Regions from separate parts of the Janthinobacterium sp. OK676 genome, predicted to be linked through region 3. Evidence: predicted binding sites of a transcription regulator. Region 3 holds the regulator's gene; each other region holds the start of a gene.
The links. Region 3 encodes FNR, which switches genes on or off when oxygen is low (the NO sensors DNR and NnrR bind a similar motif). Its sites were predicted from a motif close to TTGATNNNNATCAA; they were not measured.

Region 1 (10,186 bases), on a different contig from region 3:
TAATGTAATTGTAGACTTGGTATCTATCTGATGTAATTCGATTGCTACCGTCCCTCATGCCGGCGGACGGCAGCGCCTGTGTCTCCGTTCTGTCTTAATCTCCGCGCAATCCCGCCATGGCCGTGTCGAAGGCCGGTGTGCCACGGCGCGCGTCGCCCACGATACGGCCATCGCGCAGGCTGACCAGCCTGTCAGCCAGCGCCGCTTCGCGCCGCAAGTGGGTTGCAATCAGCAAGGTACGTCCTTCGCTGCGCGCGCGCAGGCGCCGCAGGACGTCGATCGCCGTCTGGGCATTGAGCGCTTCCGTCGCTTCGTCCAGCAGCCACAAGGTCGATTCATGCAGGAACAGCCGCGCCAGCGCCAGGCGCCGCGCCTGGCCGCCCGACAAACCCAGGCCGCCCTCGCCCAGCATGGTGTCAAGGCCGCCCGCAAACGCACGCACCTCGTCATCCAGGCCGGCCGATTGCAGCGCCGCCCACAGCTGCGCATCGCTGGCGGACGGGTCGGCCAGGCGCAGGTTGTCGCGCAAGCTGTCCTGGAACAATTCCGTCTTCTGCATGAACAGGCAGGCGCGCGGCGCGGCCACCTTGCCCGACATTGGCGCCAGTTCGCGCGCGGCGATGGCCAGCAGGGTCGACTTGCCCGCGCCGCTGGGGCCGATCAAGGCCACGCGCTCGCCATGCGCGATGTGCAGGGAAATATCATGCAAGATGGCGGCATGGCTGCCCGCATGGGCGGCGCTGACGTGGTCCAGGCGCAAGCCCGGTACGCAGTCAGCCGGCGGCGCGGCGATCTCTTCAACCTCCAGGCGCGGCGCCAGCCGGCGCATGGCCAGCAGCATGCGTCCCGCTTCCAGCGCGCCGCGGCGCAGTCCCGCAAACGGTTCCACGGCAGTCAGGGCGATCAGCAAAGCCAGGGCCGCCAGCGGCACGCTCATGGCGTGCTGCTGCACCAGCGCGGCCACGGCCAGCAGCACGCCAGCCAGGGTCGCGCTGCCGGCCACGCCATACGCGGCGCCGGCCGCCGTTTCCAGGCGCAGCAGAGCCATGTCCGCTTGCGCCAGCGACTGGTCGATCCGGCCCAGCGCAGCGCACTGGGCATCGATGCGGCCCGCCATCACCAGGTCCGTCTGGCCGGCCACCAGGTCGATGGCGCCGGAACGCAATTTTTCGATGGCGCGCGAACGCACGATGGAGGGACGGCGGGCGCGTAGCGCGACGATCCAGCCGATGCCGCCGCCGGCGGCCAGCAGCCACACGGCCAGGCCCAGGCCCAGCTGCCACTGCATCACGCCCAGCGCCACGCCGGCCAGCAGGGCCGCGCACAGGGCCGTGAAGGCCGGCACGAGCAGGCGCAAGTACAGCGATTCGAGCGCGTCGATATCGGCCGTCAGGCGGAACAGCAGCTTGGCCGGCTGGCGCAGCAGGCGGCTGGCCGCTTCCGGGCGCGACCAGCCACGGAACAGGCGCACGCGGATGCTGGCCAGCGCGGCGAACGTGGCGTCGTGCGCGACGAGCCGCTCCGCATAGCGCGAACCCGTGCGGCCGATGGCCAGCAGGCGGATGCCGGCCGACGGGCCGAAGACGTCGAACACGATGGCCGTCGAGGCGTGCAAGCCGGCAATCGACGTGGCCGTGATAAACCAGCCGGACAAGCCCAATAACGCCATGCCGGCCACCGCCGTCAGCGCCGCCAGCAAGGCGCCCCCGATCAGCTTGCGGGGCTGGGCCAGCAGCAATTGCCGCAAGACGGGGTTCGATATGAGTGAAGTTTTCATGCGCGCAACTCCTGCACTTGGGCATGCGCATCGACCTGCACCGTGCGCTGCAGGCGGCCAGCCAGCACGGGGTCGTGCGTGGCGACGATCATCGTCTTGCCTTGCGCCAGTACCAGCAGGGCGTCCGTCACACGCGCCGCCGTTTCGCTATCCAGGTGGGCCGTCGGTTCATCGACGAGCAGCAAATCCGCATGCGGATGCATGGCCACGCGGGCCAGGGCCAGGCGCACGGCTTCGCCGCCGGACAAGCCCTGACCGCCATCGCTGAGCATGACGGCCGGCTGCGCCTGCGCCACGGCAGCTAGGTCGGCCAGGTGCAGCGCCTGCGTCACGTGCGCGGCACTGGCGCCCACGCGGCCCAGGGTCACGTTCTGGCTGACGGACGCGGCAAACACGTGGGGGCGCTGGCCCATCCACGCCATGCGCTGGCGCAAGGTATTGACGGTGCTGTTGGTCAGGCGCACGCCGCCGATGCGGATCTCGCCGCCGCTGGCGGGCAGCAGGCCGGCCAGCAGGGACAGCAAGGTGGTCTTGCCCGCGCCGCTGGCACCCAGCAGGGCCACGTGTTCGCCCGCGCGCACGGCCAGGTCGAAGCCGTCGAACACGGGCGCTTCGCCCGGATGGGCAAAGCGCAATTGCTGGAGGTCCACGGCGGGCGCCGCCGCCACGGCCATGGCGGCGGTCGAGACGGCCGCCACTTCCACGCCAGCGCCAGGCAGGGGCACGCCATAGGCCGCCAGGTCGTGCAAGCTGGCCAGACCCGCTTCGCCGGCCGCCTTGTCGTGCCAGACGGCGGCCAGTTCGCGCAGCGGCTCGAAGAAGGCGGGCGCCAGCAGCAGGATGAACATGCCCTGCCCCAAGGTCAGTTCCCGGCCCCAGGTGCCGAAATTGATGCTGCCCAGCAAGGAGAAACCGATGAAGGCGGCCACCATGGCGACACCGAGCGCGGAAAACAATTCCAGTACGGCGGACGACAAAAAAGCGATGCGCAGCACCACCATCGTGCGCCGGCGCACGGATTGCGAGGAGGCGTCCAGCCGTTCGGCCGTGGCGTCGACGGCGCCCAGCGCGCGCAAGGTGGCCAGGCCGCGCAGGCGGTCCAGCAGAAAGGCGTTCATGCTGCCCATTTCCACCATCTGCGCGCGGCTGGCCGCTTGCGCGCCCATGCCCACCAGGGCCATGAAGACAGGAATCAGGGGCGCGGCGATCAGCAGGATCAGCGCGGCGATCCACGACAGCGGCGTCACCACGGCGAGGATCACGAACGGCACGAGCATCACCTTCCAGCGCGCGGGCTTGTAGCGCACCAGATACGGCACGATGGCTTCGGCCTGTTCGGCGATGACGCTGGCCGCCTGGCCCGACTGGGCGCGCTGGCGGTCCAGCGGCGAACGGCGCGCCAGCGCTTGCGCCACTTGCGCGCGCAAGGTGGACAGGTGCGCGCGCGCCGCCGCATACATGCGCCGCGCGCCCCACGCTTCGCAGACGGCGCGCAGCACGCCCAGCAGCAGCACGCCGGCGGCCGGCGCCAGCGCGGCGCGCCAGCCGGCGCCATCGAGCATGGCTTGCACGGCCCAGGCCAGCAAAGCCGCTTGCGGCAGCCACAGCAAGGCGGCACCGCCTTGCGCCAGGCTGGCGGCACGGGGAAGAATAAAGCGGGGCAGAGACAAGGGCGTGGTCGGCATCTTCTATACTTCTTGAGTTTTCAGAATTTTCTGTAAATTCGATATTTTGTATAATACTGCGAAACATGACATATATCAATTGACCCCACCAGTATGGCGTGAAAAAATTCAGATAATTATGAAAACTCAACATATCCAAATGACGCCGCTGATCCTGACCTTCGTCAGCCATTTCGGCGAGATGGGCAGCCGCTGGGGCTTTAACCGTACGGTGGGACAAGTGTACGCCTTGTTATTTGTCGCGGAGCACCCTTTGCACGCGGATGAAATCGCCGAACACCTGAGTTTTTCGCGCTCGAACGTGAGCATCGGCTTGAAGGAATTGCAGGGCTGGGGCTTGATACGCCAGTCGCGTATACCTGGCGACCGGCGCGAGTATTTCTCCTCGCTGGGCGACGTGTGGCAAATCTTCCGCGTCGTGGCCGCCGAGCGTCGCCGCCGCGAAGTGGCGCCCACCCTGACGGTGCTGCGCGAATCGCTGCTGGCGCCGGCCACGGAGCCAGTCGACCAGTATGCGCAGGAACGCATGCGCGAAATGTATGAACTGGTCGACCTGGCCAACACCTGGTTCGACGACTTGCAGCGCCTGTCGCCCGAATCGATGGCGCAACTGATGAAAATGGGCGCCAAGGTACAAAAGCTGCTCAACGCCAAGGATCGCCTGTTTGGCGTCAGCAACAACAGCGACTGAAGCCCTCCCCTCGCCACAACCGGGACGCCGCCAGCACAAGCTGGCGCGCCTTGTCACGCCATTTCCCCACGTCATGTTGGCCATTACTAGCACAGCCATACATAGCCGTATGCGATGTTGTCAACTGAACCAATAGTATTATTTAAATTGTATTAATTTATATCAAGAGTAAGCTTGCATTTGCGTACTCTCTACGCACAGGAAATAGATAAAAACGGGCAATGGGATGACTTCCCCGGCATGTAGGGACGCGTCCCAACACGATGAAGCGACTGTCTCAAGCACAAGGGGATTTTCATGAAAAGCGTAAAGAGCATTGCCATCAAGGCATCCATGCTGGCTGCCGTAACGGTACTAGCTGGCGCAGCACAGGCTGCCACGTGGGTGGACGTGGGGCCGGCCAGCGGTTTCGTCATCGCCGGCAGCACCGTCACCTATTCGCCGTCGCCGGCACTGCAGGTGAAATATTATGACGACAATCTGGTGCCACAGAGCCCCTCGGACATCCAGGGTTACATCAATGGCGTGTTCGGCACCACCCTGGGCGCCGCCGTCTCGATTTGCGACAACCCCACCTCGGGCTGCAGCGCCGGCACCACGGGAGGCTTGAGCGGCGGCGTCAACTCTTATACGAGCGCGGCCGCCTATGACTACTTGGCCATCCACTTCGGGCAGGGAGAACTCGTGTTCCACTGGGCCGCCCCTGTGGCTGCCGGCACCACCTTCACGGTGGCAGGCCTGCCCAAGGATCTGAGCAATTACAGGGCCTTCACTTCCGCCGTGCCGGAACCTGAAACCTATGCCATGCTGCTCGCCGGCCTGGGCCTGCTGGGCTTCCTGGCACGCCGCCGCCAGGGAAAGTAAGCATCATCGGCGGCAGCGGCGCACCAGCGCCCGCTGCCGCTTTCCATGCCAACCGCATCTTTACACCGCGCTTGCGGCGCAAGACCCGCTTTTTACACCATCTTTAGACTTCCCTCGCTATGCTCGACGGCATCCACTGCTGACCGAAGAGGGAATCATCATGCACGAACAACCGTTTCAGCCACGCGCGCGCAGCGTGATCCGCCAGCACCTGCCCGTAGGGGAACGGCTGCGCCTGGCCCGGCTGGCCAGCAAGAAAATCGTATCGCTATTGTCTGCGCTGCTGTGCGCGGCGCCGCTGTTGTATTTGCTGGGCGTGGTAATATTTGCGCAGCCGTGAGGCGGCCTGCAGGCGAACGATGGAAGGTGATGGAATGCGACAGGCTGTCGCGCAGATGACCAGCAAGGACTGGTCCGCCCAGAGGGAATCGAACCCCCATTCACGGTTTAGAAGACCGTTGTCCTATCCGTTGAACGATGGGCGGAAAGGTGCAGCATTTTAGTCCATGCGCGCCGACAATGCCAAGGCGCCGCACAATAGAAAACGGGCTGTCATCTCTGACAGCCCGCTTATGACTTTGGTCGGAGTACAAGGATTCGAACCTTGGACCCCCTGGTCCCAAACCAGGTGCGCTACCGGGCTGCGCCACACTCCGAAGACAAGATAATAACGCCTCCACCCAATTTCGTCAATTGCCCCAAGCGAATTAGATGGAAATAACTATCGTCCCTGCCCCTTGCATCCCCTCAAGCGCCGACTTTATCGGCGATGCGGCGCGCCATGCTCTCGGCCTTTTCCTTGTCCTTGGCTTCCACCATCACGCGGATCAGCGGTTCGGTGCCCGAAGCGCGGATCAGCACGCGGCCCGTGTCGCCCAGTTCCGCCTCGACCAGCTCTTTCTCGGCCACCATGGCGGCATTTTTCTGCCAGTCGAAACCGGGCGCCACGCGCAGATTGATCAGGGTTTGCGGGAACAGCACCAGTTCGGCCAGACACTGCTGCAGGCTCTGGCCGCTGCGCTTGAGTGCGGACAACACTTGCAGCGCGGATACGATACCGTCGCCCGTCGTGTGCCGGTCCAGGCACAGCAAATGGCCCGAGCCCTCGCCACCCAAGATCCAGCCCTTTTCCTTCATGACTTCCAGCACGTAGCGGTCGCCCACCTTGGCGCGCGCAAAGCCGATGCCCTGCTGCTTGAACAGCACTTCCAGCGCCATGTTGGTCATCAGGGTGCCGACGGCGCCCGCGACGGGACCTGTTGCCAGGCGGTCCTTGACCATGACGTACAACAACTCGTCGCCGTTGTACAAGCGGCCCGTGGCGTCGCACATGATCAGGCGGTCGGCGTCGCCATCGAGGGCGATGCCGAGATCGGCGCCGTGCTCGACGACGGCAGCCGCCATGGCCTTCGTTGCCGTGGCACCGAAGCCCGCATTGATATTGAAACCATCGGGCTTGTTGCCGATGGCGATGACTTCCGCGCCCAGCTCATGGAATACGTGCGGGGCGATATGGTAGGCGGCGCCATGCGCGCAATCGACGACGATCTTCAGGCCGCGCAAGTCCAGCTCGTTCGGGAAGGTGCTTTTGCAAAATTCGATGTAGCGGCCTTGGGCATCGTCCAGGCGCTTGGCGCGGCCCAGCTTGTCCGACGGCACGCAAGACATGGGCTCGTCGAGCGCCGCTTCGATTTCCAGCTCCACGCTGTCGGGCAGCTTGGTGCCCTGGCCGGAAAAGAACTTGATGCCATTGTCGTGATACGGATTGTGCGAGGCGGAAATGACCACCCCGGCCGACAGGCGCAACGCCCGCGTCAGGTAGGCGATCGCCGGCGTCGGCATGGGACCGGCCAGCATCACGTCCACGCCGGCGGCCGACAAGCCCGCTTCCAGCGCCGCTTCCAGCATGTAGCCGGAAATGCGCGTGTCCTTGCCGATCAGCACAGTCGGGCGCGCCTTGCCGCCTTGCGACTTGGCCAGCACCTTGCCGGCCGCATAGCCGAGGCGCATGACGAAATCGGGGGTAATCGGAGCCGTGCCCACCAAGCCGCGAATGCCATCGGTGCCAAAATATTTACGCGTCATAGTTTTCTCTTTTTGTTGTTTATAATGAATCTTACAGGCTCAGTGCGCCATGCGCCAGACCTTCAGTGCATCGACGGTTTCAGCCACGTCATGCACACGGATAATTTCCGCACCTTGCGCTACCGCAGCCAGCGCACCGGCAACGCTGCCGGCTAGGCGCTGCTCGACGGGGCGGCCCGTCACGGCGCCTATCATCGACTTGCGCGACAGCCCGGCCAGCACGGGCAGGCCCAGCTCGCTGCGCAGCTGGCGCGTGGCGCGCAGCAAGGCATAGTTCTGCTCCATCGTCTTGCCAAAGCCAAAGCCGGGGTCGACGCACAGGCGTTCGGGTGCGATGCCGGCCGCCGTCATCGTGTCGATACGCTCGCGCAGGAAGTCGATGACCTCGCGCACCACGTCCTCGTACTGCGGCTGGTCCTGCATGGTTTGCGGCACGCTTTGCATGTGCATGATGCACAGCGCGCAGTCGCTGTCCCGCACGGCCTCGATGGCGCCCGGCGCGCGGAAACCGTTGATGTCGTTGATCATGTCGGCGCCCGCCAGAATGGCTTCGCGCATCACTTCCGGCTTGTATGTATCGACGGACAGAGGCTTGCCGCAGTCGCGCAAGGCGTACAGCACCGGCATGACGCGCGCAAGCTCGTCCTGCAGCGGCAGCGGCGGCGCGCCGGGGCGGCTCGATTCGCCGCCGATGTCGATGATGTCGGCGCCATCCAGCATCATCTGCTCGGCGCGCGAAATGGCAAACTCCAGGTGTTGATACTGGCCCGCATCGGAAAACGAGTCGGGCGTGATGTTCAGGATACCCATCACCAGCGCCTGCGTGCCCTGCAGGTTGAAGCCGAAACGGCCGAATTGCAAATAGTGTCGCATGTGAATCTTTGTAGTCGTCAGGAAAAAACTGCCGCGGCAACGAAAAAGGGCAAGGATTGCTCCTTACCCTCGTTCTTGCCATACCCTTGCGTGTCGTCCGTCAGGGCGGCCCTTATCAGGCTGGCGCCGTCACGTTTGGCGAGATGCCGCCCGTGCCGCTGTCGCCCGCATTGCGGCGTGGCGGAATGACCTTCGGTGGACGCGGCTCCAGGCCGGCCATGATGTCATTGATTTGCTCGGCATCGATGGTTTCCCATTCCAGCAAGGCTTTGGTCATCATTTCGACCTTGTCGCGGTTGCCTTCCAGCAAGGTACGCGCCAATGCATATTGCTTGTCGAGAATGTTGCGGATTTCAGCATCGACCTTTTGCTGGGTCGCTTCCGAGATCGTCTTGGTGGCGCCACCGAAGAAACCTTCGTTTTCGCTGTCTTCGTAGACCATCACGCCCATGCTGTCGGACATGCCGAAGCGGGTCACCATGGAACGGGCCAGCTTGGTGGCACGCGAAAAATCGTTCGACGCGCCCGTGGACATTTGGCCCACGAAAATCTCTTCGGCGATACGGCCACCGAACAGGATGGAAATTTCTTCCAGCATCTTGTCCTTGTAGGCGGACAAGTTGTCGTGTTCCGGCAGCTGCCAGGTCAGGCCCAGGGCCCAGCCGCGCGGCATGATCGTCACTTTATGCACGGGATCGGCCTTTGGCAGCAGCTTGGCCACGACGGCGTGACCGGACTCATGGTAAGCCGTATTGCGGCGCTCTTCCTCGCGGATGATCATCGACTTACGTTCCGGACCCATGTAGATCTTGTCCTTCGCATCTTCGAAGTCGATCATTTCCACCAGGCGCTTGCTGCGGCGCGCCGCGAACAGGGCTGCCTCGTTGACGAGGTTGGCCAGGTCCGCGCCCGAGAAACCAGGGGTGCCGCGGGCCAGGATATCGGCTTTCACGTCGGTACCGATGGGCACTTTGCGCATGTGCACGTTCAAGATCTGTTCGCGGCCGCGGATATCGGGCAAGCCGACGGACACCTGGCGGTCGAAACGGCCTGGACGCAGCAGCGCTTTGTCGAGCACGTCGGCGCGGTTGGTGGCGGCCACGACGATCACGCCGGAGTTCGCTTCAAAACCGTCCATCTCGACCAGCAGCTGGTTCAAGGTCTGTTCGCGCTCGTCATTGCCGCCGCCCATGCCGGCGCCGCGGTGACGGCCGACAGCGTCGATCTCGTCGATGAAGATGATGCACGGCGAATGCTTTTTCGCGTTCTCGAACATGTCGCGGACGCGGCTGGCGCCTACGCCAACGAACATTTCCACGAAGTCGGAACCGGAAATCGAGAAGAACGGCACCTTGGCTTCGCCGGCGATGGCGCGCGCCAGCAGGGTTTTACCCGTGCCAGGAGGACCGACCATCAACACGCCGCGGGGAATGCGGCCGCCCAGTTTCTGGAATTTGCTCGGATCTTTGAGGAAGTCGACCACTTCGTTGACTTCTTCTTTCGCTTCGTCGCAACCGGCGACATCGGCGAAGGTGACGGTGTTGCTGGCTTCATCCATCATGCGCGCCTTCGACTTGCCGAACGAGAATGCCCCGCCCTTGCCGCCGCCTTGCATCTGACGCATGAAGAAGACCCACACGCCGATCAACAGCAGCATGGGGAACCAGGAAACAAAAATAGTTTGCAGGAAAGACGCTTCCTCGGGCGGACGCACATCGAAATGCACGCCATTGTCGCGCAAGTCGCCGATCAGGCCCTTGTCGAGGCTGGTGGCGGTGGTACGCACCTTGGTGTCGTCCATCAGCTTGGCGGTGATCGACGAACCTTCGATCACGACATCCTTGACGCGCTTGGCTTTGACTTCATCCAGCAAATCGGAATAAGCGATGGCCTTGCTGCCGCCTGTGGCGCCATGACTGTCGAATTGCTTGAACAGCATGAACAACAGCAGCAATACGACTACCCAGATGGCAGATTTGGAAAACATGTTATTCACGAAGACTCCTTGGATGCAGTGCGCATCTCTTTACCTATAGCTAGAAACACGATTTTACTCGCAATAAGCGGGCCGTGCCAAAGCCCGCCGATCCGTGCGCGCGAAAAAACCGCGTTCACGCAAAAAAGTGCAGTATAAACAATTTAGGCTTTTATACCATCAGACGCTACTGCACTTCTCGTTCCCATGTGCGGATTCCCCCTTAAATATCAAGG
Region 2 (10,186 bases), on a different contig from region 3:
CGCACGGTGTTGTCTGCATTGACCTTGGCAATCGCGTCGCGCACTTCTTCGTGCATGGCTTGGGTGAAGCTATTGAGTTTGTCGGGACGGTTCAGGGTCAGGGTGGCGATGCCCTGCTCGATGGTGAAGAGGATGTTTTGGTAGGTCATGGCGTGTCTCGGTTTTTAGTTTTCAACCCAAGGACAAGTGCCGGGGTCGGACCTTAAGGTCCGACCCCAGTCTTCGCTTGGGGTCTGATGTTATTCAGCCTGGTCGAAGTCGACGACCACCTTGTCGGTCAGCGGAAAACTCTGGCAACTGAGGACGAAACCGCGCGCCACTTCGTAGTCTTCCAGCGCGTAGTTGACGTCCATTTCGACTTTGCCGTCGAGGATCTTGCAGCGGCAGGTCGAGCATACGCCACCCTTGCACGAGTAGCGCATGTCCAGCCCGGCGCGCAGGCCCGCGTCGAGGATCGATTCCTTGTCCTTGTCCATCGTGAAGGTAGTCTGGTTGCCGTCCATGATGACGGTCACTTCCGTTTCCTGCACAGTGTCGGCGGCCAACTGGGCGCGCGGCTTGTGGGCATTTTTCGGGATGCTGGCGGCGAACAGTTCGATCTTGATGTTCTGCTTGGGCATGCCGGCCGCCTGCAGGGCGGCGGACACGCCCAGCATCATGTCTTCCGGGCCGCAGATGAAGGCGTTGTCGTAGTCTTCGACCTTGATCCAGTGCTGCAGGAACTGTTCGCATTTTTCTTGCGTGATGCGGCCGTTGAACAATTCGATGTCCTGCTGCTCGCGGCTCATCACGTAGACGAGGTTCAGACGCTCCAGGTACACATCCTTCAAGTCCGTCAATTCTTCCTTGAAGATGACGGACGACGAAGCGCGGTTGCCGTAGAACAGGGTAAAGCGGCTCAGGGGTTCCGTCAGCAGGGTCGTCTTGATGATGGAGAGGATGGGCGTGATGCCGCTGCCTGCCGCAAAGGCCAGGTAGTGCTTGCGGTTGACGCAATCGAGCGGCACGTTGAAATGGCCCATGGGCGGCATCACCTCGATGGTGGCGCCGGCCTTGAGGGTATCGTTCGCCCAGGTGGAGAAAGCGCCGCCCGGCGTGCGCTTGATGGCCACGCGCAGGGTGCCGTCCTGCACCGCCGAACAGATGGAATACGAGCGGCGCACGTCTTCCGCATTGATATTGGCGCGCAGGGTCAGGTGCTGGCCCTGCTGGAAGCGGAACTGCTGCTGCAATTCAAATGGCACGTCGAACGTGACGGCGATGGTGTCGCGCGTTTCGTTGCGCACGTTCGCTACGCACAGCGGATAAAATTTACTCATGCTTCATCTCCAGTTTCTTCGGAACGTGTGCCTGATTTTTTTAGTGGCACTTGAAGTAGTCAAACGGTTCGCGGCAAGCCATGCATTTGTACAGGGCCTTGCACGGCGTGGAGCCGAACTGGCTGGTCAGCTGCGTATGGGTCGAGCCGCAGTTCGGGCAGATCACGTCCAGCTTCGGCATGGGCTGACGCTTGACGCCACCTGCTGTTCCTCTACCAAGGCCGCTGATGTCGATCACCTGCTGCTGCGGCGGGGCGATGCCATAGCCTTTCAGCTTGGCCTTGCCCGCTTCGCTCATCCAGTCCGTCGTCCACGCGGGCGCCAGCTGGTTCACCAGCGTGACCTTGGCCACGCCGTGGCTGCGCAAGGCATCCGTGACGGCATCGGCAATCACCTGCATCGCCGGGCAACCCGAATAGGTCGGGGTGATCGTCACCACACAAGCGTCGCTGCCGGTCACTTCGACGGCGCGCACGATACCCAGGTCCACCACCGAAATGACGGGGATTTCCGGGTCCGGCACATCGCCGAGCCAGGCCCAGACCTGGGCGGCGTCAAGCGCCGCGGCGCCAGCGGCCGTGTTCATTACCACTCCGCCCCGGGATAGGCGCGCTGCAGGAACTGCATCTCGGCCAGGATAAAGCCCAGGTGCTCCGTGTGCGTGCCCTGCTTGCCGCCCTTCTGCATCCAGGCGTCGGGCGCCGGCATGGTCAGGGTGGCTTCGGCGAAGATCTCGGCCACGTGTTCGAGGAAAGCGCGGCGCAGCACGTCCGATGGCGGCGCGATGCCGGCGGCAACCATGGCCTGGTCGACGGCGTCGTACGTGAACATCTCGCCCGTGTACATCCACAGCTTGTCGGCCGCAGCCTGCGTTTTCGCGTGGCTGTCGGCCGTACCGTCGCCGAGGCGCACGATCAGGTCGCCGCTGCGGCGCAAGTGATACGTGACTTCCTTGATCGATTTTTGCGCCACTTCGACGATGCGCGCATCCGTCGATTTCGTCAGTTCCAGCAGCTGGAAGTAATGCCAGCTGTCGAAAAAGAACTGGCGCATCATGGTGTCGGCGTAATTGCCGTTCGGCTGTTCGACCAGCAGGCAGTTCTTGAAATCGTGGGCGTCGCGCAAAAAGGCGATGTCGTCCTCGTCGCGGCCCGCGTTTTCCAGTTCGGCCGCATAGCTGAACCACAAGCGCGTCTGGCCCAGCAAGTCCAGCGCCACGTTGGTCAGCGCCATGTCTTCTTCCAGCGCCGGCCCCTTGCCGCACAGCTGCGACAGCTGCTGGCTGAGGATCAGGGCGTTGTCGCCCAGGCGCAAGAGGTAATTGACCTTGTCATCCATTGCAGGCGCTCCCATCACAGGTTCTTGACTTCTTCCGGCATCGGGAAGAAGGTGGGATGGCGGTACACCTTGCTGTTCGACGGTTCGAACAGGGCGCCCTTGTCGCCGGGGCTGCTGGCGACGATATCGGCCGCGCGCACCACCCAGATGCTCACGCCTTCATTGCGGCGCGTGTAGACGTCGCGCGCATGGTTGACCGCCATGGTGGCGTCGGAAGCGTGCAGGCTGCCCACATGCTTGTGCGCCAGGCCGTGCTGGCTGCGGATGAAAACTTCCCACAATGGCCATTCTTTGCTCATGTTGCTATCCCCTTTTATCGATGTTTTTCAGGCTGCCGCTTTGCTAGCGGCTTGCTTGTCTGCGTAGGCGACCAAGGCATCGCGGAACCATGCGCCGTCTTCATACGCTTTGACGCGCGTTTGCAGGCGTTCGCGGTTGCACGGGCCATTGCCCTTCAGGACGTCGTTGAACTCGGACCAGTCGATCTCGCCGAATTCATAATGGCCTGTTTCCGCATTGAACTTCAGGTCGGGATCGGGCACGGTCAAGCCCAGGTATTCGATCTGCGGCACGGTCTGGTCAACCATGCGCTGGCGCAGTTCGTCGTTCGAGAACAGCTTGATGCGCCATTGCGCCGACTGGGCGCTGTTGACGGAGGCGGCATCGGACGGGCCGAACATCATCAGGGACGGCCACCACCAGCGGTTCAAGGCATCTTGCGCCATGGCTTTCTGCGCGGGCGTGCCCTTGCACAGCGACATCATGATGTCGTAGCCCTGGCGCGCATGGAACGATTCTTCCTTGCAGACGCGGATCATGGCGCGCGCATACGGTCCATACGAGCAGCGGCACAGGGGAATCTGGTTGATGATGGCGGAACCGTCAACGAGCCAGCCGATGGCGCCCATGTCGGCCCACGACAGGGTGGGATAGTTGAAGATGCTCGAATACTTGGCTTTGCCCGAGTGCAAGGCGGCCAGCAAGTCGTCGCGCGACACGCCCAGGGTTTCCGCGGCGCTGTACAGGTACAGGCCGTGGCCCGCTTCGTCCTGGATCTTCGCCAGCAGGATGGACTTGCGTTTCAGGGTCGGGGCGCGCGTGACCCAGTTACCTTCGGGCAATTGACCGACGATTTCCGAGTGCGCGTGCTGCGAAATCTGGCGGATCAGGGTCTTGCGGTAGGCGTCCGGCATCCAGTCCTTGGCCTCGATCTTGATGCCTTCGTCGATGCGCGCCTGGAAAGCGCGCTCTTCCTGGCCCATGTCGTCGAGGGAACGGACGTTCTTGAGGCCGGTTTCAACCATTTGTGCGTACATGATGTGTCTCCCATGTCTTTGATTTGCGCAGCAACGCGGTGCGATGAACAGATAATACGATACAAAAAACGATTTGCATACACTTGATGTGAATCATTTTAAAAATTCGTATCTTGTGCCGCTTTTTTGTGCGTATGATATTGCTTATGAGAAAACACCATAAAGCGCGACCAGCGCTTCCGGCAAATTATTGCCGCGCTACCCGCGCAGCCAAGTAAACTGCTGCTTTTATTGAACCGACCGCTACACGGCCAGACCGGAACCACATGAAGAACACCCGCTGCACGGCATGGATAGCCGATTTCCTGGAAAGCGACCCACCGCGCTCGAAGTCCCTGGTGATGACCATCTTTGGCGACGCCATCGTGCCGCGCGGCGGCGCCATCTGGCTGGGCAGCCTGATCGAACTGCTGGCGCCATTTGGCGTCAATGACCGGCTATTGCGCACCAGCGTGTTCCGCCTGGCGCAGGAAGGCTGGCTCAGCTCGCAGCGCGACGGCCGCCGCAGCGCCTATACGATACGCCCGGAGGCCCTGGCCCGCTTCGAACGCGCTTACCGCCGCATCTATGCGCCGCTGGTCGTGCACTGGGATGGCAGCTGGACCCTGGTGATCGGGCCGGCCGGCAGCATCGGCGCGGCCGAGCGGGGGGCGCTGCGCAAGGAATTATTGTGGGCCGGCTACGGCTTGATTTCTCCCGGCATCTTTGGCCACCCGGCCAGCAATGCGGAGGCGCTGGAAGATATCCTCGTGCGCAACGAGGTGCAGGGCAAGCTGTACGTTTGCCACACAAAAGAGTTGCCGGGTGTCAGCACGCGTCCCCTGCGCGACATGGTGGGCGACTGCTGGGACTTGTCGGAAGTGATGGCCGGCTACGAAAAATTCATCGCCAGCTTCCAGCCCCTGCTGACCTTGCTCCAGCAGGAACCCGTGTTCGACGCGGAGCAAGCGTTCGTCATCCGCTCGCTGCTGACGCACGCCTACCGCCGCGTGCAGTTGCACGACCCGCAACTGCCCGTCGAACTGCTGCCCGAACCGTGGCCCGGCACGCAAGCCTATGCGCTGGCGCGCGACCTGTACCGCATCACGTATGCGGCGGCCGAGGAACATATCCTGGCCACCCTGCGGCGCGAGGATGAGCATGCCCCCGACGTCGAGCCGTGGTTTTTTGAACGTTTTGGCGGACTGAACACCTGAGAAAACGTCCATGGCGGCGTTGCAGGGCCTAGGCGTACATTCGTACTGCCTGCGGCCCTGCGCCTTGCCCTGAACATTTTTCAGGCGTTCAGGAATAAGTCACTACCTGCTCACTGCTTTACCGCCACTTGCTTGGCCCCTGCCAACAAATCCTGCCCCAGCTTTTCCAGCGCATTGGCCTGCACCAGCATGGTGTCGAGGATGGCGACGTTGAAGGTGTATTCGGCCGGCGTCGTATAGCCGGGAAAGCGCAGGATGCGCAGCAATTCCTGCAAGGTCGTGCCCTTGCCCAGGTGCGCCAGGGCGTCGCTGAGGGCGCTGACTTTCTTTTCCAGCTCGTGTATGTGCTTGCCGTTGTCGTTCATGATGCTCTCCCGTGTTGGAACTTCCACGTTAGCAAAGCACGTCCGTCGTCGTTTGCGCCAGCACAAAGGCGCGCCTAAAACGGGTATCATCGCGCCATTGCACACGATGCAAAACCCATACGTTTTTATCAGGAACACACATGACCATTAAAATCAGCCAGCAATTCGACGCCGGCGCGATCGAGGTGCTGCGCGCCGACGATGCCCACTCCATCGAGCTGAACATCCGCAAGGATTCCCACGCCGACATCACGCAGTGGTTTTACTTCCGCCTGCAAGGCGCGCAAGGCGAGGCATGCACGATCCGCTTCATGAACGCAGGCAAGTCGGCCTACCCGGACGGCTGGAAAGATTACCAGGCCGTGGCCAGCTACGACCGCGAAACGTGGTTCCGCGTGCCCACCAGCTTTGACGGCACGGTGATGACCATCGAACATACGCCCGAAGAAGAAAGCGTGTACTACGCCTACTTCGAACCGTACCCATGGGACCGCCACCTGGCCCTGATCGACAGCGCGCAAGCGTCGCCGCTGGTGCGCCTGGTCGACCTGGGCAGCACCGTCGAAGGCCGCGACATGAATTTGCTGGTCGTCGGCGACGCCGATGCGGAGAAAAAAGTCTGGGTCATCGCGCGCCAGCACCCGGGCGAGACGATGGCCGAATGGTTTGTCGAAGGCATGCTCGAAGCCTTGCTGGACCAGGCCAATCCGTTTGCCCGCCAGTGCCTGCAAGACGCCGTCTTCTACGTGGTGCCGAACATGAACCCGGACGGCTCCGTGCATGGCAACCTGCGCACCAACGCGACCGGCGCCAACCTGAACCGCGAATGGATGACGCCGACGATGGAACGCAGCCCGGAAGTATTCCTGGTGAAACAGAAAATGCATGAAATCGGCTGCGACCTGTTCCTCGACGTGCATGGCGACGAAGGCTTGCCTTACGTCTTCGTGGCGGGCAGCGATGCGCTGGAAAATTTCACGCCGGCGCAAAAAGCCGAGCAAGACCGCTTCATCGCCGACTTCAAGGTGGCCAGCCCCGACTTCCAGGATGAGCACGGCTACGAAGACGGCCCGTTCACGCCGGAAGTGCTGACCATGGGTTCGCCCCACATCACGCACGCCTTCGGCTGCCTGTCGCTGACCCTGGAATTGCCGTTCAAGGACAATGCCAACGATCCCGACCCGCAAACGGGCTGGAGCGGCGCCCGCAGCGCCGCCCTGGGCGCGGCCGTGCTGCAGCCTATCCTGTCGACCTTGCGCGCCTGATCCACGCATGATGCCGGCCCGCCACGCATGCGGTGGCGGGCCAGTCCAGGCCGGCGGCGCCCCTGCCGTCGGCTATTTTCCTGCCACTTTTTTGCGCATCGCAACATCGTAAATCGTTGCCACGCCGCCCATTGCTGCCTATACTGGCCCCAGCACTTCTGTCCCCCTTCTTGCCGACAACTCATCCTGCCCATGATCACTCGAGACCAGCCATGCGCCACGGCGCGCTTTTTCAGGAGTAAATTTGCACACGTGTGCATATTCTTGTTTGCCAGCTTGTCTGGCATGCCAGGCATGGCGGCCGAACTCAGCCCGGCCGCGCAGCTGGGACGGCAAATTTTCCACGATGCCAGCCTGTCCGCCTCGGGCAAGCAGTCGTGCGCCAGCTGTCACGACCCGGCCCACGCTTACGCGCCCGGCAACAAGCTGGCCGTGCAACTGGGAGGCGCCGATGGCCAGGCGCCCGGCTACCGCGCCACGCCATCGCTGCGCTACCTGGAACACACGCCCCCTTTCCGCTTTGATGAGGAAGGCGCGCCCAACGGCGGCATCAACCGCGACGGCCGCGCCGCCAGCCTGGCAGAACAGGCGGAGCGGCCGTTCCTGGCAGCGCACGAAATGGCCAATGCCAGCACGGATGCGGTGGTGGAACGGCTGCGCAAGGGCAGTTACGCGCAAGCATTCCAGCGCGTCTTTGGCGAGGCCATCTTTGCGCAGCCACAACAGGCATTCAGCCGCATCACCTATGCCTTGCAGCAATTCCAGCAGGAAGAGCCGGACTTCCACCGCTACGATTCCAAATATGACCTCTACCTGGCCAACAAGGTTCCGCTGGAACTGGCCGAATTGCGGGGTCTGGCCCTGTTCAACGATGAACGCAAGGGCAATTGCGCCGCGTGCCACCCCAGCGTGCGGGGCGACCATGGCACGCCGCCCTTGTTCACAGACTTCAGTTTCGACAATCTGGGCGTGCCGCGCAATATGCGCATTCCAGCCACGGCCGATCCTGCCTATTTCGACCTGGGCTTGTGCGGCCCCGACCGCACGGACCTGGCGACAAAAGGCGAGTTATGCGGCGCCTTCAAGGTGCCCAGCCTGCGCAATGTCGCCACGCGGCAGGTGTTTTTTCATAACGGCGTGTTCGATAACCTGACGGATGCCCTGCGTTTTTATGTGCGGCGCGATACGCATCCGCAAGAATGGTATCCGCGCGACAAACGGGGAAAAGTGCAGAAATTCAACGACGTGCCGGCCCGGTACCGTGCCAGCGTGAACATCACCGAGGCCCCGTTCGACCGCAGGCGCGGCATGGCGCCCGCGCTGACGGCGGGCGAGATCGAGGATATGGTGAAATTCCTGGCCACCCTGACGGATGGCTATCAGGTACAGCAATGACGGCGGAGGGCGCCACCGCTGGCGCCCCCGCATCCATCAGGTGCGAGCCACCTTGCGCAGGGCATCGACCAGCTTGTCCAGGTGCGACTCCGGCGTAAAGATGCCTGGCGTCACGCGCACGCACGCGCCCGACGCGAGGCCGTCGCGCGGCACGGCAAAGATGCCGTGCTGCTGCACCAGCTGTTTCGACAAGGCATAACTGTCGGCCACGCTGCTCTTGCCTGTCAAGCGGAACGACGCGATGGCGCTCGTCAGGCGCGGGTCGCTCGATGCCAGCACTTCGATGCCATCGATGGCGCGTGCCGCTTCCACCCAGCGGTTGCGCAGCAGCCGCAGCCGGGCCTGCTTGTTGGCCACGCCGATCTGCGCGTGCAATTCCAGCGCCTTCGGCAAGCTCAGGTAGGCGGCGAAATTGACCGTGCCCGTGTGCACGCGCGAACGGATATCGTCGCCCGCCTTTTCACCAAGCCAGGGGTCGATATCGGCCACCCTGCCCCGCTTGATGTAGGCGGCACCCACGCCCACGGGCGCGCCTATCCATTTATGCAGGTTGATGCCTGCAAAATCCGCCTGCAAGTCGGGGATCGTCATGTCCAGCTGGCCGAAGCCGTGCGCCGTATCGACGATGACGTCGATGCCCCGTTCGCGCGCCAGGCGGCTGATTTCCGCCACGGGCAAGACCATGCCGTTGCGGTGGTTCACGTGCGTGAGCAGCATCAGCTTCAGCTTTGGATGACGCGCCATGGCGTCGGCATAGGCGGCGATCACGTTGTCATGCGTAAATGGCTCCGGCACGGCAATATGGACCACCTCGGCGCCGCGCCGCTGCTGCAGCCAGCGCGTGACGGTGATCATATTGTCGTAATCGATGTCCGCGTACAGCACCGTATCGCCGGGCTGCAAGCGGTTATAGCCGGCGATCAGCACTTGCAGCGCTTCCGTGGCGCCCCGCGTCAGCACGATTTCATCGGTCGCCACGCCCAGCGCCCTGGCCGCCGCCGCCCGCGCCGCCTCGAAGTCGGCAGGAAAGCGCATGCGCGCATACCAGGCGTTGTCGCGGTTCACCATCGCCAGTTGCTGCTCGTAATGTTCCAGCACGGGCCTGGCCATGGAGCCCCAGAAGGCATTGTCGAGCTGTATCACGTCCGCGGGATGGTCGTATTGTGCGGCCACCGCCTGCCAGTAAGCCTGGTTGGTGGCCAGCACGTCCGGCGTGGCGCCCACCGGCACCGCCGGCAAAGGTAGCGCCAGCGCGGCGCCCGCAGTAAAAGGCAGCGCCGCCGCCAGCGATCCCGCGCGCAGCAAGGCGCGGCGTTGTGGATTCATGTTCAACATAGCCCCTCAGAATTTAAGTTTGTACTCGACGTACAGATTGCGGCCATCCGTGTCGTACGGCGCGTTGCGCGAATAGATCAGACCGCGGCTGGCCTGGAAGGTTGCCTCGTCAGGATATTTGTCCAGCACATTGTCGACGCCAGCGCGTATCGATTGCTTGTCGCTGATCTTGTAGCCGACGGCCAGGTCAAGAAATTGCATGGCGCCAAAACGCTGGAAGATATCGCCCGTGGCATTGCCGGAATTGTCCGTCCACGCGCCGTAGTAGCGCACGCGGGCCAGCGTATTCCAGCTGCCGAGGTCATAGTTGCCGCTGATGGTGGCTTTCTGGCGGGGCAAACGTTCTTCGAAGACCTGGCGCTGGGCCGGGTTCGTCACCAGGCTGGACTTGCCGCCGTCGACTGTCGTCGTGTTGTAGTTGTAGGCCAGGGTCAGGTTCAGCTTGCCGTCGCCGACGCGGCTCAGGTGGCTGCCGACGATATCGATGCCGCGCGTGGTGGTGTCGAAATCATTCGTGAAATAGCTGACGGACGTGTAGCGCAGCGGATTGGCCACGCCGGCCGGCACGGCGAATGCGGCGGACGTGCTGAAGCGGTCGCTGACCTGGATGTCATACACGTCGACGGAACCGGAGAAGCCCGCCGGCGTCTTCCAGGT
Region 3 (10,186 bases):
GGCCTGCTGCTGTTCGCCGTCGCCGTGTTCGCCTTCTGGATCTGGCACGACGCGTCGCAGGCCTGGCCCGTGGCCATCGCCGTGCTGGTTGTCTCTTGCCCGTGCGCGCTGTCGCTGGCCACGCCGACGGCGCTGGCGGCCGCCACCGACAGCCTGCTGCGGCGCGGCGTGCTGATCGTCCAGCCGCACGTGCTGGAAACCCTGCACCGCGCCACCCACATCGTCTTCGACAAGACGGGCACCCTGACGCTGGGCCGGCCCGTGCTGAAGCAGATCGAGGGCCTGGACGGCATGACGGAAGACGACTGCCTGCAGGTGGCCGCCGCGCTGGAAGCGGGCAGCGCCCATCCGCTGGCGCAGGCGATCCTGGCCGCCGCGGGAGAAACGCCGCGCACGCATGCGGAACAGCTGCAGGAAGTGCAGGGCCAGGGCCTCGAAGGCATCGTCGGCGGCGTGCGCTATCGCCTGGGCAATGCGGCCTTCGTTGCCGCCATCGCCGGTCCGCCGTTGGGCGACACGGCCGTCGGCATGCAGGGCATGACGCCGCTGTACCTGGGCACGCAGGGGCGCTGGCTGACGCGCTTTTTACTCAGCGACGCGCTGCGCCCGGAAGCGCGCGACGTGGTCGCGTATTTCCAGCGGCGCGGCAAGCAGGTCGTGCTGCTCAGCGGCGACCAGGAAGCGCTGACGCAAAGCGTGGCGACGGAACTGGGCATCAACACGGCCTGCGGCGAATGCCTGCCCGATGAAAAGCTCGATTTCGTGCAGCAATTGCAGGCGACGGGCGCCGTCGTGGCGATGGTGGGCGACGGCATCAACGACGCGGCCGTGCTGAGCGGCGCCGACGTTTCCTTCGCCATGGGTTCCGGCGCCGCCCTGGCGCAGGCCCATGCGGACACGGTACTGCTCTCAAACCAACTGGTATCCGTGCTCGACACGGCCAAGACGGCCGCGCGCAGCATGCGCATCATCCGCGAAAACCTGGGCTGGGCCACCCTGTACAATCTGACGGCCATCCCGGCCGCCGCGCTGGGTTTCTTGAACCCATGGCTGTCCGGCGTCGGCATGGCGGCCAGCTCGGCCGTCGTCATCGCCAACGCCCTGCGCCTGCGGAAAGCCTGAACATGGAAGCACTGTATCTCCTCATCCCCTTGAGCGTCGTGGTCGTCTTCATCGCCCTGTGGGTGTATTTCACGGCCTCGGACGGCGGCCAGTTCGACGACCTCGTCGGACCGGGCCTGCGCGTGCTGCAGGACGACGATACGACAACGACGCCGGCGCCCGGCGAACCGCATCCCTGAGCTCCCGGCCCGGCCGGCGTCTGCCCCGCAATCCGCCCAGATTGCAGGGATCTTGTATGGCTTTTTTGATCGTAATTTGACCGAAATACCGCTTTATTTCGATGCCAGTTCGCTACGCTTATTTCATCCGGGGAATTTTGATCCACATCAAAGTTTTTTCGCGGTCAAACACTTACTCTCTGGCCACCATCATAAATAGTAATTCCAGGGAGAGTCTTTGTGGATCAATCGCTGAACTATAACTACAAGATCGTGAAGCAATTCGCGGTCGCTACTGTGGTATGGGGCATCATCGGCATGCTGGTTGGCGTTATCATCGCCGCTCAGCTGGCCTGGCCTGCCCTGAACCTCGACATACCATGGCTGACATACGGACGCTTGCGTCCGCTGCACACGAATGCGGTGATTTTCGCCTTCGGCATCTGCGGCTTGTTCGCCACCTCGTACTACGTCGTGCAACGCACCTGCCAGGTGCGGCTGTTTTCCGACAAACTGGCCGCCTTCACCTTCTGGGGCTGGCAAGCCGTGATCCTGTGCGCCGTCGTCACCCTGCCCATGGGCATGACGCGCGGCAAGGAATACGCGGAACTGGAATGGCCTATCGCCATCCTCATCGCCGTCGTCTGGATCGCCTACGCCATCGTGTTCTTCGGTACCTTGATCAAGCGCAAGGTCAAGCACATCTACGTGGCCAACTGGTTCTTCGGCGCCTACATCCTGGCCGTGACGATTCTGCACGTGGTCAATGGCGCCGTCATGCCAGCCTCGTTCACCAAGTCGTATTCCGCCTATGCGGGCGTGCAGGACGCCATGATCCAGTGGTGGTACGGCCATAACGCGGTGGGTTTCATCCTGACCGCCGGCTACCTGGGCATGGTCTACTACTTCATCCCGAAACAGGCCGAGCGCCCCGTGTACTCGTACCGTCTGTCGATCGTCCACTTCTGGGCGCTGATCTTCACCTACATGTGGGCGGGCCCGCATCACCTGCACTACACGGCATTGCCTGACTGGACGCAATCGATCGGCATGGTCTTCTCGCTGGTCCTGCTGGCACCAAGCTGGGGCGGCATGATCAACGGCATCATGACCCTGTCGGGCGCCTGGCACAAGCTGCGCACCGATCCGATCCTGAAATTCATGATCGTCTCGCTGTCGTTCTACGGCATCGCCACCTTCGAAGGTCCGATGATGTCGATCAAGACCATCAACTCGCTGTCGCACTACACCGACTGGACCGTTGCCCACGTGCATGCGGGCGCCCTGGGCTGGGTGGGCTTCATCACCATGGGTTCGATCTACTACCTGCTGCCGCGCCTGGCTGGCCGCACGCAGATGCACAGCACGCGCCTGGTCGACGTGCACTTCTGGGTGGCCACCATCGGCATCGTGCTGTACATCGCCGCCATGTGGATCGCCGGCGTGATGCAGGGCCTGATGTGGCGCGCGGTCAATCCGGACGGCACCCTGACCTACACCTTTGTCGAGAGCGTGAAAGCAACGTATCCGTACTACGTGGTGCGCGTGGCCGGTGGCCTGCTGTACCTGTCGGGTATGTGCATCATGGGCTACAACACCTGGATGACCCTGCGCGGCAGCAAACTCCCCGTCGCCCGCATTCCGGAACTGAACGCGGCGCACGCCTGATAGGAGCAAAAGCAAATGAAATTTTCACATGCATGGATTGAGAAAAACCCCTGGCTGCTGATCGCCCTGGTCACGGTGGTGATCAGCATCGGCGGCGCCGTCGAGATCGTCCCCCTGTTCTTCCAGAAGAGCACGACGGAGCCGGTCGCCGGCCTGAAGCCGTATTCGCCGCTGCGCCTGGCGGGCCGCGACATCTACGTGCGCGAAGGCTGCTACAACTGCCACTCGCAGATGGTGCGTCCGCTGCGCGCGGAAACGGAACGCTATGGCCACTATTCGGTCGCCGGCGAGTTCGTCTACGACCGTCCGTTCCAGTGGGGTTCCAAGCGCACGGGCCCCGACCTGGCCCGCGTGGGCGCCCGCTACAGCGATGAATGGCACCGCACGCACTTGAACAACCCGCGCGACGTGGTGCCCGAGTCGAACATGCCGGCCTATCCATGGCTGGCGAAGACCAAACTGGTGCCCGACGAGATCATGCCGAAGATGCGCGCCCTGAAACGCCTGGGCCAGCCGTACAGCGATGAAGAGATCGCCGCCGGCCCCGCGCAGCTGCAGGACAAGACGGAAGAAGACGCCCTGGTCGCCTATCTGCAAGGCCTCGGTACATTAATCAAAACAAGGAATTAGCATGGCAATCGAAAACCTGTTTGACAGCGCCAGCAGCGTCATGACGGTGGTTTCCTTTATGACGTTCGTGGGCATCCTGTGGTGGACTTTCAGCCGCAGCAATGGCGACTTCGATGCGGCGGCACGCCTGCCGTTCGCCGACGAGGCGCTCGACTATCCGGCCGATGCCGCGCCGGCACAAGGGGAGCGCAACCATGGCTGACTTTACCAACGGCTTCTGGAATATCTACATCGTCGTGCTGTCCCTGCTGGGCATCATCGGCTGCGGCGTGCTGCTGTACTCGCAGTCGAAAGTGAAAGTGGCCGCCGGCGCCCCCGCCGACGGCACCACGGGCCACGTCTGGGACGAGGACTTGAAGGAACTCAATACGCCGATGCCGCGCTGGTGGATGTGGCTGTTCTACATCACCATCGTCTTCGCGCTGGCTTACCTGTTCCTGTATCCGGGCCTGGGCACCTATGCCGGCAGCCTGGGCTGGAAATCGACGGGCCAGTACGAGGAAGAACTGAAGAAGGCGGAAGCCGACTACGGTCCTTTGTTCAACAAGTACCTGAGCCAGGACATCAAGACGGTGGCGGCCGATCCGCAGGCACTGGCCATCGGCCAGCGTCTGTTCCTGACCTACTGCGCGCAATGCCACGGTTCGGATGCGCGCGGCAACAAGGGCTTCCCCAACCTGACGGACAAGGACTGGCTGTATGGCGGCGAACCCGACATCATCAAGACCACCATCCTGCACGGCCGCAATGGCCAGATGCCGCCGATGGGCGCCGCCCTGGGCTCCGAAGCGGATGTCGAGAACGTGGCCCATTATGTGCTGAGCCTGTCCGGTTCCACCTCGGACCCCGTCAAGTCCGTGCTGGGCAAGGCCAAGTTCGGCGCCTGCATGGCCTGTCACGGCGCCGATGCGAAGGGCAACCAGATGCTGGGCGCACCGAACCTGACGGACAAGACCTGGCTGTACGGCGGCAGCGCCGATACCATCATGGAAACCGTACGCAAGGGACGCAACAACACCATGCCGGCCTTCAGCGATTTCCTGGGCGAATCCAAGGTACACGTGCTGTCGGCGTATGTCTGGAGCCTGTCGAATTCCCCGACGCCCGTGAAATGATGTAATGGAACCTCAAGTCATCAAGATGTATGCGGCCCGCGAGCAGATCTACCCTCGCGAGGCCAAAGGACGCTACGCTACCTGGCGATGGGTATGCGTATGGCTTACCCAGCTGGCGTTCTACGGCTTGCCGTGGTTGACCTGGAACGGCAGGCAAGCCCTGCTGTTCGACTTGACCACGCGCAAGTTCTACATTTTCGGCGTCGTGCTGTGGCCCCAGGATTTCATCTATCTGGCGGCCCTGCTGATCATCTGTGCGTATTTGTTGTTCCTCGTCACGGCCATTGCCGGGCGGGTGTGGTGCGGGTTTTCTTGCCCGCAAACGGTATACACGGAAATCTTTCTGTGGGTCGAACGCCGCATCGAGGGCACGCGCAGCGCGCGCATGGCCCTCGACAGGCAGGGCCCGTCCGTGCGCAAGGCCTTCAAGAAGACGGCCAAGCACCTGGTATGGGGCGCCATCGCCCTGTGGACGGGCTTTACCTTTGTCGGCTACTTCACGCCGATCAAGGAACTGGCGCGCGAGGTGACCACCCTCAATTTCGGTCCCTGGGAATGGTTCTGGGTCTTGTTCTACAGCCTGGCAACCTACGGCAACGCGGGCTGGCTGCGCGAACAGGTGTGCAAATACATGTGCCCCTACGCGCGCTTCCAGAGCGCCATGTTCGACCAGGACACCCTGATCATCACCTACGATGCCAAGCGCGGCGAACCACGCGGCGCCATGAGCAAGAAGGCCGGCAACAACGACAAGCTGGGCGACTGCATCGATTGCACCCTGTGCGTGCAGGTGTGTCCGACCGGCATCGATATCCGCAACGGCCTGCAGTATGAATGCATCGGCTGCGCCGCCTGCGTCGATGCCTGCAACAGCGTGATGGACAAGGTCGAGCGGCCGCGTGGCCTGATACGCTACAGCACCGACCATGCGATGGAAAACAACTTCAATTCGAAGCAGATCCGCCAGCGCGCCATGCGCCCGCGCGTGCTGATCTACACGTCCATCCTGGCCCTGATCATCATCGCCGTATGTACCTCGCTGGCCCTGCGCACGCCCCTGAAAATGGACGTGATCCGCGACCGCGGTTCAATGGGACGCGAAGTGGAAGACGGCATGATCGAAAACGTCTACCGCCTGCAGATCATGAACACGTCCGAGCAAAGCCAGCATTTCAAGATCAGCGCTTCCGGCTTGCCGGGCCTGACCTTGCTGACGCGCGAAGAAGTGACCTTGCAGCCGACGGAAACGCTGGGCTGGCCGATCCGCCTGCGCGTGCCGCACGGCGTGGGCGAGAAGGGCTCGAACAAGATTGCGATCGAATTGCAATCGCTGGACGACCCGTCGCTGCACGTGCGCGAAAGCGCGGTCTTCATCGTGCCGCGGTGATGTTGATTCGGGGTCGGACCCTCTGGGTCCGACCCCGGTATTTCGCCGTAGGGGTAGCATTCAACATGCGGTAGGTTTACTGTATTTTCAACCCAGAAGCAAAAGCTGGGGACAGACCCAAAGGGCCTGACCCCAAGGAGAACAAAATGTCCGACAGTCTGAAACTGCAAGCCCCCGTTGCCCCGTGGTACAAGCACCGCTGGCCATGGCTGCTGATGATCGGCCCCGGCCTGTCCGTGGTCGTCGGCAGCTTCATGGGCTATATCGCGTTTACGCAGCCCGACGCGCTGGTGGTGGGCGATTATTACAAGCAGGGCAAGGCGATCAACCAGGATTTGAAGCGCGACACGATCGCCAGCGACCTGGCCATGGATACGAGCCTGTCGTATGACGTGGCGCAGGCGCGCCTGAGCGGCTCCGTGCACAGCTTCGGCAAGGCCTATCAGGCTCCTTTGCTCCTGCACCTGGCGCATGCGACCCTGCCGGAAAAGGATATCAAGCTGCTGGTGCGGCCCGATGCGGCCGGCAATTTCTCGGTCGCCCTGCCGATGCTCGAGCGCAGCCGCTGGCAGGTGCTGGTGGAAAACGACAAGCGCGAGTGGCGCCTGTCCGGCATCTGGACCTGGCCCGTGCAACGCAGCATCGCGCTGCGCGCGGATGAAGAGCTATAAAGCTTATTTACACACGTCCGTGCCTGCCGTAATGGCTTTCAGCTTGGCAGGCTGCAAGATCTCGATCTCGCGGTTCGACACGCGCAGCCAGCCTTCCTTCTTGAATTTCGACAATAAACGGCTGACGCTCTCGATGGTCAGGCCCAGGTAGTTGCCGATTTCCTCGCGCGACATGCGCAGCTGGAAATTGCTGCCCGAATAGCCGCGCGCCTCGTAGCGCGACGCCAGGTTGACGATGAAGGCGGCAAAACGCTGCGTCGCCTGCATATTGCCCAGCAACAGCATGACACTTTGCTCGCGCGTGATTTCCTGGCTCATCATGCGGTGGAAATGACGCAGCAGGGTCGGCATATTGCCCAGCAATTGTTCCAGGCTGGAAAACGGGATTTCACACACTTCGCTGTCTTCCAGCGCCACCGCATTACAGTGGTGGCGGTCGGCGCTGATGGCGTCCATGCCCAGCAGTTCGCCGGCCATCTGGAAACCCGTCACCTGCTCTTCGCCACCGGGATTGATCTGATAGGTCTTGAAGTGTCCCAGGCGGATCGCGTACAGGTTCTGGAACGAGTCGCCGATGCGGAACAGCGAGGCGCCGCGCACGATCTTGCGGCGGCGGCCGATGATCTGGTCCAGCCTGTCCATGTCGCCCACATCGAGGCCCATCGGCAGGCACAATTGATGCATGCTGCAGGTCGAGCATCGCGCACGCAACGCTTCCACGGTTACTGTGGGCAAGGTTGGAGTGAGTAGCGCTTCAGTCATGTCGGTACCTTTTAGAAAATGCAACAACAAGTTTACTGCATACAGGGTTGCCGTGTGCCAATTTCACGGTAATTTCGGCGAATAAACGACGTCCAGCCTTTAATTATATGGCAACATCGTCACAAGCCCATGCGGGGAGGGGCATTTGCGCGGTGCCGCTTGCCAAGTTGATGTATTGATAGGAAAATTCCTAACAGCATTATCTGCCGCCTGTGCCGCCCGGTACTGAAAAGGAAATCATGAAGCCTCTCGGCATCAAAGCAAAAGTCGCGCTGGCCACCAGCCTGACCTCGATCGCCATGATCGCGCTGGTCACCATGATCCAGGTGCGGCACATGCGCGACGACTTCACGCGAGTACTGCTGAGCCAGCAGTCTTCCCTGATCAGCCGCACCGCAGCCGAGCTCGACGACAAACTGGGCATGCTGCTGCAGATCGTCACCCTGACGGCCAGGCAGCAGCCGCCGGAATTGATCGCCCAGCCGGCCCAATTGCGCGAATACTATTCGCGCCGCTCGATGCTGGTGCTGTTCGACGACGTGCTGGTGCTCGATGCGCAGGGCGCTGTCGTGGCCGACATGCCGGAAGTGGCGGGGCGCGCCGGCATCAACGTCGCCGAGCGCGAGTATTTCCAGACCGTCCTGCGCACGCGCCAGCCCATGATCACGGAACCCATGCTGGGCAAGTCGAGCGGCATGCCCATCGTGCAGATGGTGGCGCCCGTGCTGGCCGCCGATGGCCAGGTGGCCGGCGTGGTGATCGGCGTGCTGCGCCTGTACAAGGACAATCTGCTGGGACGTCTGCGCACGGAAAAGATCGGCAAGAGCGGCTATTACTTCATCCTCACGCGCGGCGCCGTGCCGCGCTACGTGCTGTACCCCGATACCAGCCGCTTGTTGCAGCCGCGCCAGCCGAACGCCAACCCGACCACCACCCAGCTATTGAAGGAAGATGGCGAAGGCAGCATGGTCAGCACCAACAGCCGCGGCGTCACGGCCGTCAACAGCTTCAAGCGCCTGAAATCGGTGAACTGGCTGCTGGCCGCCTCGCTGCCCGTCGACGACGCCTTCGAACCGTTCGACGGCGTGCTGTACCGGCTGGTGCTGTGGAGCATCCTCGCCTCGCTGCTGGCCGCTGCCGTTCTGGGCTGGGTCACCGTGCGCCTGCTGTCGCCGCTGGTGCGTTTGCGCGACACCCTGCTGGCCCTGCGCACCAGCGGCAGCCGTTTCACCCCCGTGCCGGTGCGGCAGCGCGACGAGATCGGCGAACTGACGGAAGCGTTCAACGGCCTGATGAGCGAACGCGACCGCCTGCAGCAGGAACTCGAATCGCGCGCGGCCGAGCTGGAGCAGGAGCGCGACCGGGCCGAGGCGGCCAACCGCGCGAAGAGCGATTTCGTGGCCAACATGAGCCATGAAATCCGCACGCCCCTCAATGCCGTGCTGGGCATGGTGTATTTGCTGGGCAATACCAAGCTCGATACGGAACAGCGCAAGTATCTGACCATGGTGCGCGTGGCGGGCCAGTCGCTGCTGGGCATCCTCAACGACGTGCTCGACTATTCGAAGATCGAGGCGCGCCGCATGGAATTGTCGCCCGTCGAATTCGACCTCGACGAAGTCATGAATACCCTGGCCACGACGATGACGATGAATGCGGGCGAAAAGGAGCTGGAACTGGCCATCGCCGTCGAGCCCGACGTGCCGCGGCGCCTCGTGGGCGACGCCCAGCGCCTGCAGCAGATTCTCGTCAACCTGGCCGGCAATGCCATCAAATTTACCGAGAACGGCGAAGTGGTGGTGGCCGTCAGCCTGGCCGAAAGCGAAAACGGCCGCGCCTGGCTGCGCTTCGAAGTGCGCGACACGGGCATCGGCATGACGGAATTGCAGCAACAGCAGCTGTTTGCCGCGTTTTCGCAGGGCGACCAGAGCATCACGCGGCGCTTCGGCGGCACGGGCCTGGGCCTGGCCATCAGCAAGCAGCTGATCCACATGATGGGCGGCGACATCGCCGTCGCCAGCAGCGAAGGCAAGGGCAGCCGCTTCTGGTTCAGCGTGCCCTTCGAGATGCTGGCGCAACCGGCCGAAACGCGGCGCACGCCGGCGCTGGGACAGCTGCGCCTGCTGGTGGCCGACGACAACCGCACCACGCGCGAACTGATCGTGAAACTGATCGAGGCGTGGGGCTGGCTGGCCGACGAAGTGGACTCCGGCTTTGCCGCCATCGAACTGTACCGCGAGCGCCTGGCGCAGCAGCAACCGTACGATGTCGTGCTGGCCGACTGGCACATGCCCGTCATGGACGGCCTGGCCACGGCCAAGGCCATCCGCCAGGCGGCCAGCGGCCAGCGCCAGCCCATCGTGGTGATGGTCAACGCCTTCGCCCGCAATCACCTCGAGGAAATCTCCAGCGCGGCCGAGGCCGACGTCGTGCTGATGAAACCGATCACGGGATCGAGCCTGTTCGACGCCCTGCACCAGGCGCTGATCACGAAGAACGACGGCGGCGAGCAGCGCATCCTGCACCAGCCGCTGGGCACGGAACTGGCCGGCGTGCATTTCCTGCTGGTGGAAGACAATCATTTGAACCAGGCCGTGGCGCGCGGCATCCTCGAACACATGGGCGCCACCCTGGACGTGGTGGGCGACGGCTTGCAGGCCGTGGAGCGGCTGC

Region 1: a site for FNR is predicted at 3,528-3,541, ahead of cydD (thiol reductant ABC exporter subunit CydD). Genes of this name have one in related genera too.
Region 2: a site for FNR is predicted at 4,057-4,070, ahead of paaA (1,2-phenylacetyl-CoA epoxidase subunit PaaA). Genes of this name have one in related genera too.

Annotation. Positions count from the first base shown of each region.
Region 1 is NZ_FNHA01000004.1:387,163-397,348, reverse strand. It holds gene BLU39_RS11180 (amino acid ABC transporter ATP-binding/permease protein) at 95-1,777, opposite strand; gene cydD (thiol reductant ABC exporter subunit CydD) at 1,774-3,462, opposite strand; gene BLU39_RS11170 (GbsR/MarR family transcriptional regulator) at 3,602-4,153, shown strand; gene BLU39_RS28920 (PEP-CTERM sorting domain-containing protein) at 4,451-5,017, shown strand; gene BLU39_RS11160 (hypothetical protein) at 5,178-5,357, shown strand; tRNA gene BLU39_RS11155 (tRNA-Arg) at 5,428-5,502, opposite strand; tRNA gene BLU39_RS11150 (tRNA-Pro) at 5,597-5,673, opposite strand; gene glmM (phosphoglucosamine mutase) at 5,765-7,102, opposite strand; gene folP (dihydropteroate synthase) at 7,142-7,975, opposite strand; gene ftsH (ATP-dependent zinc metalloprotease FtsH) at 8,091-9,971, opposite strand; gene BLU39_RS11130 (RlmE family RNA methyltransferase) at 10,174-10,186, opposite strand, start outside.
Region 2 is NZ_FNHA01000003.1:214,991-225,176, forward strand. It holds gene paaG (2-(1,2-epoxy-1,2-dihydrophenyl)acetyl-CoA isomerase PaaG) at 1-149, opposite strand, end outside; gene paaE (1,2-phenylacetyl-CoA epoxidase subunit PaaE) at 240-1,319, opposite strand; gene paaD (1,2-phenylacetyl-CoA epoxidase subunit PaaD) at 1,360-1,905, opposite strand; gene paaC (1,2-phenylacetyl-CoA epoxidase subunit PaaC) at 1,905-2,672, opposite strand; gene paaB (1,2-phenylacetyl-CoA epoxidase subunit PaaB) at 2,672-2,956, opposite strand; gene paaA (1,2-phenylacetyl-CoA epoxidase subunit PaaA) at 2,984-3,973, opposite strand; gene paaX (phenylacetic acid degradation operon negative regulatory protein PaaX) at 4,240-5,169, shown strand; gene BLU39_RS07850 (hypothetical protein) at 5,280-5,534, opposite strand; gene BLU39_RS07855 (M14 family metallopeptidase) at 5,675-6,799, shown strand; gene BLU39_RS07860 (cytochrome-c peroxidase) at 7,094-8,194, shown strand; gene BLU39_RS07865 (aminotransferase class V-fold PLP-dependent enzyme) at 8,231-9,520, opposite strand; gene BLU39_RS07870 (TonB-dependent receptor plug domain-containing protein) at 9,536-10,186, opposite strand, start outside.
Region 3 is NZ_FNHA01000018.1:59,493-69,678, forward strand. It holds gene BLU39_RS26850 (heavy metal translocating P-type ATPase) at 1-1,122, shown strand, start outside; gene ccoS (cbb3-type cytochrome oxidase assembly protein CcoS) at 1,125-1,301, shown strand; gene ccoN (cytochrome-c oxidase, cbb3-type subunit I) at 1,521-2,948, shown strand; gene ccoO (cytochrome-c oxidase, cbb3-type subunit II) at 2,964-3,578, shown strand; gene BLU39_RS26870 (cbb3-type cytochrome oxidase subunit 3) at 3,580-3,780, shown strand; gene ccoP (cytochrome-c oxidase, cbb3-type subunit III) at 3,773-4,693, shown strand; gene ccoG (cytochrome c oxidase accessory protein CcoG) at 4,698-6,080, shown strand; gene BLU39_RS26885 (FixH family protein) at 6,227-6,751, shown strand; gene fnr (fumarate/nitrate reduction transcriptional regulator Fnr) at 6,755-7,513, opposite strand; gene BLU39_RS26895 (response regulator) at 7,753-10,186, shown strand, end outside.